3 regions of the Streptomyces sp. RG80 genome follow, and region 1 is predicted to be linked to each of the others. Evidence: predicted binding sites of a transcription regulator. Region 1 holds the regulator's gene; each other region holds the start of a gene.
The links. Region 1 encodes HrcA, which represses chaperone genes, less so after heat shock. Its sites were predicted from a motif close to TTNGCACTCNGNNNNNCNGAGTGCNAA; they were not measured.
Positions count from the first base shown of each region.

Region 1 (3,969 bases):
GGAAGGAGACCACCGGCACCGGGTTGTCGAGCAGGACGGCGAGCTTGGCGTCGTAGCCGTCGTCGCGGCCGCTGTCCGGGTCCCCGAGCTCGGTCTCGTACCAGGCGGCCTCACCGGCCAGCTGGTGCGAGTAGACGTCGACGGCGGCGGGGTCCGCATATTCGGGCTGCGGCATGAACAGGTTCATACCGAAGGGCCGTCCGGTCAGTCCCCGCAGCTGCTTGATCTCCTGGTACATCCCGTCGGCCGTCTTGTACCCGGCGGCCAGGAAACCGAGCCCCCCGGCGTCGGACACGGCGGCGGCGAGCTGCGGCACGGAGACACCGCCCGCCATGGGGGCCTGCACGATCGGATGGGGGAAGAGATCGGTCAGCGCGGAGGACATGCCCGCATGGTGCCACGTCCACCGAACAAGTCCGAATCCGGCCTTCCACTGGCATAGTCCAGTGGAATGGGCGGCGGGTGAGGGGGCTGAGCACTGGCCTGGAACCAGTGATTTTCAGCCCCTCGCCACCCCACGGTCAGCGACCGTTGAACGCGGTCACCGACCGTTGAACGCGTCCTTCAACCGCGAGAACAGCCCCTGCTGTCCCGGCTGGAACTGCCCCGTGGGCCGCTCCTCGCCGCGCAGTTTCGCCAGCTCCCGCAGCAACCGCTCCTGCTCCGGGTCCAGCTTGGAGGGCGTCTGCACCTCGACGTGGACGATGAGGTCGCCCCGGCCCCCGCCCCGCAGATGCGTGACGCCCCGCCCGTGCAGCGGGATCGACTGACCTGACTGTGTGCCGGGCCGGATGTCGACCTCCTCCAGCCCGTCCAGCGTCTCCAGCGGCACCTTGGTACCGAGCGACGCCGCGGTCATCGGGATCGTCACCGTGCAGTGCAGGTCGTCCCCGCGCCGCTGGAACATGTTGTGCGGCAGCTCGTGGATCTCGACGTAGAGGTCACCGGCGGGACCACCGCCGGGTCCGACCTCGCCCTCGCCGGCGAGCTGGATCCGGGTGCCGTTGTCGACACCGGCCGGGATCTTCACGGTCAGGGTCCGGCGCGAGCGCACCCGTCCGTCGCCCGCGCACTCGGGGCACGGCGTCGGAACGACCGTCCCGAACCCCTGGCACTGCGGACACGGCCGGGACGTCATGACCTGGCCCAGGAACGACCGCGTCACCTGCGACACCTCGCCGCGGCCACGGCACATGTCACACGTCTGGGCCGAGGTCCCCGGCGCCGCGCCCTCACCGCTACAGGTGGAGCAGACGATGGCCGTGTCGACCTGGATGTCCTTCGTGGTGCCGAAGGCCGCCTCGTCGAGCTCGATCTCCAGCCGGATCATCGCGTCCTGGCCCCGCCGCGTACGCGACCGCGGGCCCCGCTGGGACGCCGTACCGAAGAACGCGTCCATGATGTCCGAGAAGTTCCCGAACCCACCGGCTCCGAAGCCGCCCGCGCCACCGCCGCCCGCCTGGGACAGGGGGTCGCCGCCGAGGTCGTAGACCTGCTTCTTCTGCGGGTCGGAGAGCACCTCGTACGCGGCGTTGATCTCCTTGAACCGCTCCTGGGTCTTCGGATCGGGGTTGACGTCCGGGTGCAGCTCGCGAGCGAGCCGCCGGAAGGCCTTCTTGATCTCTTCCTGCGACGCGTCGCGGCGCACGCCGAGAACGGCGTAGTAGTCCGTGGCCACTTACGACTCCGCCAGGATCTGTCCGACGTACCGTGCCACTGCGCGTACCGCTCCCATCGTTCCCGGGTAATCCATGCGGGTCGGTCCGACCACGCCGAGCTTGGCGACTGCCTCGTTGCTGCCCGAACCGTAGCCGACCGACACCACGGAAGTGGAGTTGAGTCCCTCGTAGGCGTTCTCATGACCAATACGTACGGTCATGCCCGAATCACCGGCCTCGCCAAGGAGTTTGAGGAGGACGACCTGCTCCTCCAGGGCCTCCAGGACGGGCCGGATCGTGAGGGGAAAGTCATGTCCGAAGCGGGTGAGATTGGCGGTTCCGCCGATCATCAGCCGCTCCTCGTTCTCCTCGACGAGCGTCTCCAGCAGAGTGGAGAGCACCGTCGAGACAGTGCCGCGGTCCTCCAGGTCGAAGCCCTCGGGGAGGTCCTCGACGAGCATCGGCACATCGCTGAAGCGCCGGCCCGCGACCCTGCTGTTGAGCCGGGCCCGCAGATCGGCGAGGGAGGCCTCGCCGAACGGCGCCGGGCAGTCGATCATCCGCTGCTCGACCCGCCCGGTGTCCGTGATCAGCACGAGCATCAGACGCGCGGGGGCGAGGGCGAGCAGTTCGACATGGCGCACGGTGGATCGCGTGAGCGAGGGGTACTGCACCACCGCCACCTGCCGCGTGAGCTGCGCGAGCAGCCGTACGGTGCGGGCCACCACGTCGTCGAGGTCGACGGCGCCGTCGAGGAAGTTCTGGATGGCGCGCCGCTCGGGCGCGGTCATCGGCTTGACGCCCGCGAGCTTGTCGACGAAGAGCCGGTAGCCCTTGTCGGTGGGGATCCGCCCGGCACTGGTGTGCGGCTGGGCGATGAACCCCTCGTCCTCCAGGGCCGCCATGTCGTTGCGGATCGTCGCCGGGGAGACGCCGAGGCTGTGCCGCTCGGTGAGGGCCTTGGAGCCGACCGGCTCCTCGGTGCCGACGTAGTCCTGGACGATGGCGCGCAGCACCTGGAGCCTGCGTTCACTCAGCATCGCGCGCACCTCCAGAAGTCGTTCCCTCGGTTCCCCGCCTGGCACTCTGTCCGTCCGAGTGCCAGCGCTCCCCGGCCCAGTGTACGGCGGTGGGGTACCGCCCCGGCAAGGTCGGTCCTGCCGTGACCGCTCGTACGGCTAGCGTCGCCGTATGACGGTGACTTGGGAAGAGCTCGGGTGGGAGCGGGTGGCGGCCGGGGTGGGCCGGTGCCGGCTCCCTGGCTGGGACTGTACGGCGGGGCTGGTCGTCGGGGCGGAGACGGCCCTGCTGATCGATGCCGGGTCGAGCCTCGGGGAGGGCGCGCGGCTGCGGACGCAGGCCGAGTCGCTGGCCGGGCATCGTGTGACCCATCTCGCGCTGACACACCCCCACTTCGACCACGTGTTCGGTGCGGCGGCCTTCGCGGGGACGGAGGTGTTCGGGCCGGTGGGCATGGACACGCTGTTCGAGCAGCACCAGGCCCGCGAGGAGCTGCGCGCGGACGCGATCCGCAACGGCCTGGAGGAGCGGCTCGCCGACGAGGCACTGGACGCCCTGGTCCGCCCGCGCCACCAGGTCTCCGGCGAGTGGACCCTCGACCTCGGCGGCGGCCGCCAGGTCCTGCTGGCCAACGTCGGCCCCGGCCACACCGGTCACGACCTCGCGGTCCTGGTGCCGGGCGCCCCGGAGGTGGTCTTCTGCGGCGACCTGGTCGAGGAGTCCGGCGAACCGCAGGCGGGCCCCGACGCCGTACCGTCGCACTGGCCGGCGGCGCTGGACCGGTTGCTGGACCTCGGCGGTGAGGACGCGCTGTACGTGCCGGGTCACGGAGCGGTGGTGGACGCGGCGTTCGTACGGGGGCAGCGGGACGCCCTGACCGCGCGCTTCGGCGTGTCGCGCTAGGCGGCCCGGGGCTTCTCCTATCGTCATCCGAATGCGCCAGTACTCAGCCGACCTGACTCCTCCCTGGAAGAAGCCCGAGCCCGTCCCCGAGGTCCCGGCGGAGCCCGGCCTGGTCGTCGAGGAGCCCGGCACCGGCTTCTGCGGCGCGGTGATCCGCTGCGAGGCGGGCACGGTGACCCTGGAGGACCGCTTCGGCAAGCACCGGGTGTTCCCGCTGGAGCCTCGGGGCTTCCTGCTGGAGGGCCGCGTGGTGACCCTCGTGCGGCCCTCGACCGCGTCTCCGGTACGTCCCAGCCGTACCGCCTCCGGTTCGGTCGCCGTCCCCGGCGCACGCGCGCGCGTGGCCCGCGCCGGGCGCATCTACGTCGAGGGCCGGCACGACGCGGAA
Region 1 covers NZ_JBEAAJ010000007.1:301,362-305,330, reverse strand. Annotated here, with positions in the region: gene ABKA17_RS25105 (nitronate monooxygenase) at 1-385, opposite strand, end outside; gene dnaJ (molecular chaperone DnaJ) at 542-1,678, opposite strand; gene hrcA (heat-inducible transcriptional repressor HrcA) at 1,679-2,698, opposite strand; gene ABKA17_RS25090 (MBL fold metallo-hydrolase) at 2,850-3,581, shown strand; gene ABKA17_RS25085 (DUF3097 domain-containing protein) at 3,613-3,969, shown strand, end outside.

Region 2 (3,969 bases), on a different contig from region 1:
GCGGCCGGGAGGAGTGGAAGGGCACGATGCCGGACATGATCCGCCGCTTCCTGAACAAGATCACGGCCGAGGGGTACGCGGTGGCCCGGCTGGAGGACTACCTGTGAGGTCCCGGCGTGCGGCGGCCGCGGCTTTGACGGCCCTGCTGCTCACCGGTTGCGCGCAGTCCGCCGCCGGCCCCGTCGCACGGGTCGGCGAGCGGGCCCCGCAAGGCGTGCGCCCGCTGTCCGGCTCGGCCGCGGGCGAGCCGCCGTACGCCCGCTGGGGGCTGCGCGCCCCCCTCGCCCCGGCCCCGCGTCCGGCCGCCCGCCCGGTACTGAAGGGCACCCCGCTGCCGGTGCTCTCCCGCGTCCCGACCCGCGACAAGGTCGTCTTCCTGACCTACGACGACGGCGCCGAACAGGACGAACGCTTCGTCGACCTGGTCCGCGAACTGCGGCTGCCGGTCAGCATGTTCCTCACGGACAGCGTGGTCGGCCCCGGCTACGGCCACTTCGCGCGCCTGCGCTCGGTCGGCGCGTCCATCCAGAACCACACCCTCGACCACCCCGCCCTGCGCGGCCTGCCCTACGCCGGCCAGCGCGCCGAGATCTGCGGCCAGCAGGACAAACTGAAGTCCCGCTTCGGTATCCGCCCCCACCTCCTGCGCCCGCCCTACGGCACCTACGACCCCACGACCCTCCGCGCGGCGACCGACTGCGGCCTCTCCGCGGTCGTCCTGTGGCGCGCGTCCATGGAGGACGGGCGGCTGACGTATCCGCGGGGGCGGCGCCACCTGGGCCCCGGCGACATCGTCTCCGTGGCCTCCCTGGAGACCACGGGCCTCACCCTGGTGGGCCGCACGACACGGCTGCTGCGGGAGATCCAGCGGGCGGGACTGACGGTGGGGCGGCTGGAGGACTACGTCTAGGGACTGTCTAGGAGGCCCGTTTCCGGCCCGCCGGACCCGGAAATCCTCGTGCCGCGCCGCACGGCATTAGCAGTCCGCTTGACCGAGTGCTAATCACGGTCATAGTCTCGGGTCTGGCACTCCCCCCTGGAGAGTGCCAATAGCGACGGGCAGGTCCGGCACCCGCGACGACGGATCCACCTGGTCGCCACCTCAGACAGTTAACCCCGTGAGATCTCCGAAGGGGGAGGTCGGATCGTGACGACCACCAGCTCCAAGGTTGCCATCAAGCCGCTCGAGGACCGCATCGTGGTCCAGCCGCTCGACGCCGAGCAGACCACCGCCTCTGGCCTGGTCATTCCGGACACCGCGAAGGAGAAGCCCCAGGAGGGCGTCGTCCTCGCCGTGGGTCCGGGCCGCTTCGAGGACGGCAACCGTCTTCCGCTCGACGTCGCCGTCGGCGACATCGTGCTGTACAGCAAGTACGGCGGCACCGAGGTGAAGTACAACGGCGAGGAGTACCTCGTCCTCTCGGCTCGCGACGTGCTCGCGATCATCGAGAAGTAAGTCACCTCAAGCACATTGCTTGTGAGCTGCGCCCCGGGCCCCCGCCACCTTATGAAGCCGGGCGTCTGGGGCGCAGTTCGTTTCACCCACATTTTCCGAGAGGGCTGAACCGCTCCCATGGCGAAGATCCTGAAGTTCGACGAGGACGCCCGTCGCGCCCTCGAGCGCGGCGTCAACAAGCTTGCCGACACGGTCAAGGTGACGATCGGCCCCAAGGGTCGCAACGTCGTCATCGACAAGAAGTTCGGCGCGCCCACCATCACCAACGACGGTGTCACGATCGCCCGTGAGGTCGAGCTCGACGACCCGTACGAGAACCTCGGCGCTCAGCTGGTGAAGGAGGTGGCGACCAAGACCAACGACATCGCGGGTGACGGCACCACCACCGCCACCGTGCTCGCCCAGGCGCTGGTCCGCGAGGGCCTGAAGAACGTCGCCGCGGGTGCCTCCCCGGCGCTGCTGAAGAAGGGCATCGACGCGGCCGTCGCCGCCGTCTCCGAGGACCTTCTCGCCACCGCCCGTCCGATCGACGACAAGGCGGACATCGCCGCCGTCGCCGCGCTGTCCGCGCAGGACTCGCAGGTCGGCGAGCTCATCGCCGAGGCGATGGACAAGGTCGGCAAGGACGGTGTCATCACCGTCGAGGAGTCCAACACCTTCGGCCTGGAGCTCGACTTCACCGAGGGCATGGCCTTCGACAAGGGCTACCTGTCGCCGTACTTCGTGACGGACCAGGAGCGTATGGAGGCCGTCCTCGACGACCCGTACATCCTGATCAACCAGGGCAAGATCTCCTCGATCCAGGACCTGCTCCCGCTCCTCGAGAAGGTCATCCAGGGCGGTGCCTCCAAGCCGCTGCTGATCATCGCCGAGGACGTCGAGGGCGAGGCCCTCTCCACCCTGGTCGTCAACAAGATCCGCGGCACCTTCAACGCGGTCGCGGTCAAGGCCCCCGGCTTCGGTGACCGCCGCAAGGCGATGCTGCAGGACCTCGCGGTCCTCACCGGCGCCACGGTCATCTCCGAGGAGGTCGGCCTCAAGCTCGACCAGGCCGGTCTGGACGTGCTGGGCTCCGCCCGCCGCGTGACCATCACCAAGGACGACACCACGGTCGTCGACGGTGCCGGTGACTCCGCGGACGTCACGGGCCGCGTCGCCCAGATCAAGGCCGAGATCGAGAACACGGACTCCGACTGGGACCGCGAGAAGCTCCAGGAGCGCCTCGCGAAGCTGGCCGGCGGCGTGTGCGTGATCAAGGTCGGCGCCGCCACCGAGGTGGAGCTGAAGGAGAAGAAGCACCGTCTGGAGGACGCCATCTCCGCGACCCGCGCCGCGGTCGAGGAGGGCATCGTCTCCGGTGGTGGCTCCGCTCTGGTCCACGCCGCCAAGGTTCTCGAGGGCGGTCTGGGCAAGACCGGCGACGAGGCCACCGGTGTCGCCGTCGTCCGCAAGGCCGTCGTCGAGCCGCTGCGCTGGATCGCCGAGAACGCGGGCCTCGAGGGTTACGTCATCACCTCGAAGGTCGCCGAGCTCGACAAGGGCCAGGGCTTCAACGCCGCCACCGGCGAGTACGGCGACCTGGTCAAGGCCGGCGTCATCGACCCGGTCAAGGTCACCCGCTCCGCCCTGGAGAACGCCGCCTCCATCGCCTCCCTCCTCCTGACGACCGAGACCCTCGTCGTCGAGAAGAAGGAAGAGGAGCCGGCCGAGGCGGGTCACAGCCACGGCCACGGCCACTCCCACTGAGCTCAGTAGCTCGTAGCTCGTAGAAGGCCCGGCACCCCGAGAGGGTGCCGGGCCTTCGCCGTTTTTTGCTCCGCGGTCCTACTGCTCCAGCGCGTCCAGCGCACCCAGCTGCGCCATCAGCCCGAGCCGGTCGTACTGCCACCAGCCCTCGGCGATCTTCCCGTCGGCCGTGCACCGGTGGATGGTGGTCCCGGTCATGGACGCCCGCTTGCCACTGGCCGGGATCCCCATGAAGTCGCCGACATGCGTCCCGTTCCAGGTCCACCGGGTGCACACCCGGTCGCCCTGGGCGATCTGCTCATGGACGGTGAACCCGAAGTCGAACCCGGCCCGCCACGTCTCGATCTCCTCGCGCACCGCGTCGAGCCCCATCACGTCCTGATCGTTGGCGGGATCGTGGTCGTGGTAGTCCGCGTCGAGCAGATCACCGAGCGCCGACAGCTCCCCGCTCCCGGCCAGCGTCTCGAAGAACCGCCGAGCGGTGGTCGAGTAGAGCTGCTCGTCCCGCACCACGTCCAGATCGGTGAAGGTCGGCATCTCGTCGCACAGGGCGACCATCTCCTGGAAGATCTTGTCGGTCTCCGGCAGATTCGAGTTCCGCATCGCGTCCTCGTACGACGGGAACTCCACGATCTCGATGAAGTGCGACGCGTCCGACCGGTCCTTCCCGACGATGTCGTGCGTCGCGGTCCGCTTCCCCTTGGTCTGCTCGACCCACCTGTCCATCAACCGGTTCATCTCGTCGAACCGGCTGGTCCTGCAATCGA
Region 2 covers NZ_JBEAAJ010000001.1:128,602-132,570, forward strand. Annotated here, with positions in the region: gene ABKA17_RS00675 (polysaccharide deacetylase family protein) at 1-107, shown strand, start outside; gene ABKA17_RS00680 (polysaccharide deacetylase family protein) at 104-910, shown strand; gene groES (co-chaperone GroES) at 1,148-1,456, shown strand; gene groL (chaperonin GroEL) at 1,574-3,202, shown strand; gene ABKA17_RS00695 (ester cyclase) at 3,281-3,969, opposite strand, start outside.
Region 2: groES (co-chaperone GroES) is a predicted target of HrcA. The motif match lies at 977-1,003, and genes of this name have one in related genera.

Region 3 (3,969 bases), on a different contig from region 1:
AGGGCAAGGTCGTCATGGCCGCGGTCTACGGCGGCGAGCTCGTCGGCATCGAGGGCAACTACGACGACGTGAACCGCTTCTGCTCCGAGCTGATCGGCGACCCGGCCGGTGAGGGCTGGGGCTTCGTCAACGTCAACCTGCGGCCCTACTACGCGGAAGGGTCCAAGACCCTGGCGTACGAGATCTGCGAGCAGCTCGGCTGGCAGCTGCCCGACCAGCTCGTGGTGCCCATCGCCTCCGGTTCGCAGCTCACGAAGATCGACAAGGGGCTCCAGGAGCTGATCAAGCTCGGGCTCGTCGAGGACAAGCCGTACAAGATCTTCGGTGCGCAGGCCGAGGGCTGCTCGCCGGTGTCCGTCGCCTACAAGGCGGGCCACGACGTGGTCCGGCCGCAGAAGCCGGACACCATCGCCAAGTCCCTCGCCATCGGCAACCCGGCCGACGGGCCGTACGTCCTGGACATCGCCCGGCGTACGGGTGGCGCGGTGGAGGACGTGAACGACGAGCAGATCGTGGACGCCATCAAGCTGCTCGCCCGCACCGAGGGCATCTTCGCGGAGACCGCGGGTGGGGTGACGGTCGGTGTAACGAAGAAGCTGATCGAGAACGGTCTGCTGGACCCGACGCTGACGACCGTTGTGCTGAACACGGGCGACGGACTGAAGACCCTGGACGCGGTGGCGGGTACGGGTCTTACGGCGACGATCCGACCCAACCTCGATTCGTTCCGTGAGGCCGGTCTCGTCTAGGAGGCCGTTGTTCGTCTGCGGGCCGGTGGGGGCTGGTCGCGCAGTTCCCCGCGCCCCTTTGGGGCGCGTCTACCTGACCGGAGGTCTTGAACATGAGCGTCACCGTCCGCATCCCCACCATCCTGCGTACCTACACCGGCGGGCAGGCCGAGGTCGCCGCCGAGGGCGCGACGCTCTCCGAGGTCATCGCCGACCTGGAGAAGAACCACACCGGCATCGCCGCCCGCGTTCTCGACGACCAGGGCAAGCTGCGTCGCTTCGTCAATGTGTACGTCAACGACGACGACGTCCGCTTCGAGCAGGGCCTGGACACGGCCACCCCGGACGGGGTCGGAGTCTCGATCATTCCGGCGGTCGCCGGAGGCTGACCGACCGTCGATCGTTACCCTCGGTAACGTCGATTACCAAGAGTTCATCGAATTGCCCTCTCCGTGAGAGAAACGGAGGGGGCAATTCTCTATGGTTGAGCGCGGTACAGTTGGGGAAGCTGCTGCACCCCCCATGCCATCCGCATATGAGTTCTCGCTCCACTTGCGACGAGAAGTAGCCAAAGTGTGCGGTTCTTTTGCGAATTTTGCGCCTTTTGTGGGGCCCGACTTGCCCCGAATTCGGGCGAATTCTCACTACATTCCGGACCCTTCGCGTCCAGAATTCTCGTCCGATTGACCTGTTGCAGACGGCAGTTGGACAGATACATTCAGCCGCGGTCGACGCGTTCCGGCGCACGCCCCCAATCCGTGGGGGGTGAGGTCTGACCCGGATCCACGAAGTGTGGATCTGTGCAAGGGCCAGTAATAGGGGAGTTAGGCATGGCTCAGGGCACCGTCAAGTGGTTCAACGCGGAGAAGGGGTACGGCTTCATCGCGGTCGACGGTGGTGCGGATGTATTCGTCCACTACAGCGCGATTCAGATGGACGGCTACCGCACCCTCGAGGAAGGTCAGCGGGTCGATTTCGAGATCTCGCAGGGCCAGAAGGGGCCGCAGGCGGACATGGTTCGCCTTGCGACAGGCTGAAGCACGCGCCGGGTAACTGCAGCGTCGTTCTTCGTTCTTTTTCGGAGGGCTCGTACCCCATGGGGAGTCATGGGTACGGGCCCTCCGGCATGTCCGGACCCCCCTCCGGCACCTGCCCGGACCCCGTGCGGCACCTGCCCCGGACCCCGTGCGGGGCCTGGCCGATCCCTGAGAGGCGCTTGCACTCGCAGGGGTCGAGTGCTAATCATTGGCGTTAGCACTCTGAAGGTGAGAGTGACAATGAAGGACCGGGTCGGTGAGGCCCGCAAGCCGGGTGGGGCAAGGAACCACGAGGCAGGCGAGCCGTCCGTCGCGGGCGCGGGCGCGGTCCGAAGGAATCACCCCCAGTCCTGGAGGGACCACTTCACATGGCCAAGATCATCGCGTTCGACGAGGAGGCGCGGCGCGGCCTCGAGCGCGGCATGAACCAGCTCGCGGACGCCGTGAAGGTGACGCTCGGCCCCAAGGGCCGCAACGTCGTCCTCGAGAAGAAGTGGGGCGCCCCCACGATCACCAACGATGGTGTCTCCATCGCCAAGGAGATCGAGCTCGAGGACCCGTACGAGAAGATCGGCGCCGAGCTGGTCAAGGAAGTCGCGAAGAAGACGGACGACGTAGCCGGTGACGGCACGACGACCGCGACCGTCCTGGCCCAGGCCCTGGTGCGCGAGGGTCTGCGCAACGTGGCCGCCGGTGCCAACCCGATGGCTCTCAAGCGCGGTATCGAGAAGGCCGTCGAGGCTGTCTCCGGTGCCCTGCTCGAGCAGGCGAAGGATGTCGAGACCAAGGAGCAGATCGCTTCGACGGCCTCCATCTCCGCCGCCGACACCCAGATCGGCGAGCTCATCGCCGAGGCGATGGACAAGGTCGGCAAGGAAGGCGTCATCACCGTCGAGGAGTCCCAGACCTTCGGTCTGGAGCTGGAGCTCACCGAGGGTATGCGCTTCGACAAGGGCTACATCTCGGCGTACTTCGCCACCGACATGGAGCGGATGGAGGCGTCGCTCGACGACCCCTACATCCTCATCGCCAACTCCAAGATCGGCTCCGTCAAGGACCTGCTCCCGCTCCTGGAGAAGGTCATGCAGTCGGGCAAGCCGCTGCTGATCATCGCCGAGGACGTCGAGGGCGAGGCCCTGTCGACCCTGGTCGTCAACAAGATCCGCGGCACCTTCAAGTCCGTCGCCGTCAAGGCCCCGGGCTTCGGTGACCGCCGCAAGGCCATGCTCGGCGACATCGCCATCCTCACGGGCGGCGAGGTCATCTCCGAGGAGGTCGGCCTCAAGCTGGAGAACGCGACCCTGGACCTCCTGGGCCGCGCCCGCAAGGTCGTCATCACCAAGGACGAGACGACGATCGTCGACGGCTCGGGCTCGGCGGACCAGGTTGCCGGTCGCGTCAACCAGATCCGCGCCGAGATCGAGAACAGCGACTCGGACTACGACCGCGAGAAGCTCCAGGAGCGCCTGGCCAAGCTCGCCGGTGGCGTCGCCGTCATCAAGGCCGGTGCCGCGACCGAGGTCGAGCTCAAGGAGCGCAAGCACCGCATCGAGGACGCCGTGCGCAACGCCAAGGCGGCCGTCGAGGAGGGCATCGTCGCCGGTGGTGGCGTGGCCCTGCTCCAGGCTTCCGGTGTCTTCGAGAAGCTGGAGCTCGAGGGTGACGAGGCGACCGGCGCCGCCGCCGTCAAGCTCGCCCTTGAGGCCCCGCTGAAGCAGATCGCCGTCAACGCCGGCCTCGAGGGTGGCGTCGTGGTGGAGAAGGTCCGCAACCTCACCCCGGGTCACGGCCTCAACGCCGCGACCGGTGAGTACGTCGACCTGGTCAAGGAAGGCATCATCGACCCGGCGAAGGTCACGCGCTCTGCCCTGCAGAACGCCGCCTCCATCGCCGCGCTCTTCCTCACCACCGAGGCCGTCATCGCCGACAAGCCGGAGAAGGCCGCCGCGCCCGCCGGTGGCGGCATGCCGGGTGGCGACATGGACTTCTGATCGACCCGGGAGCCTCGGCTCCGGTTGATCAACGTCCTTTCCGAGGGCGGCACTTCCTGCGCAGGCAGGGGGTGCCGCCCTCGGGCGTTTTCGGGGTGTGAGGCGGGGTGTGAGGCGCCACACAGCCAGTTAGTTAAGGAGGTGCAACAATGCGTACGCACATACCAACTGGTCAGATGAGTCACCTCCAAGGAGCCCCCGCGTGACCGCCTC
Region 3 covers NZ_JBEAAJ010000008.1:145,849-149,817, forward strand. Annotated here, with positions in the region: gene thrC (threonine synthase) at 1-749, shown strand, start outside; gene ABKA17_RS27560 (MoaD/ThiS family protein) at 842-1,117, shown strand; gene ABKA17_RS27565 (cold-shock protein) at 1,559-1,765, shown strand; gene groL (chaperonin GroEL) at 2,134-3,756, shown strand; gene ABKA17_RS27575 (NADH:flavin oxidoreductase) at 3,959-3,969, shown strand, end outside.
Region 3: groL (chaperonin GroEL) is a predicted target of HrcA. The motif match lies at 1,980-2,006, and genes of this name have one in related genera.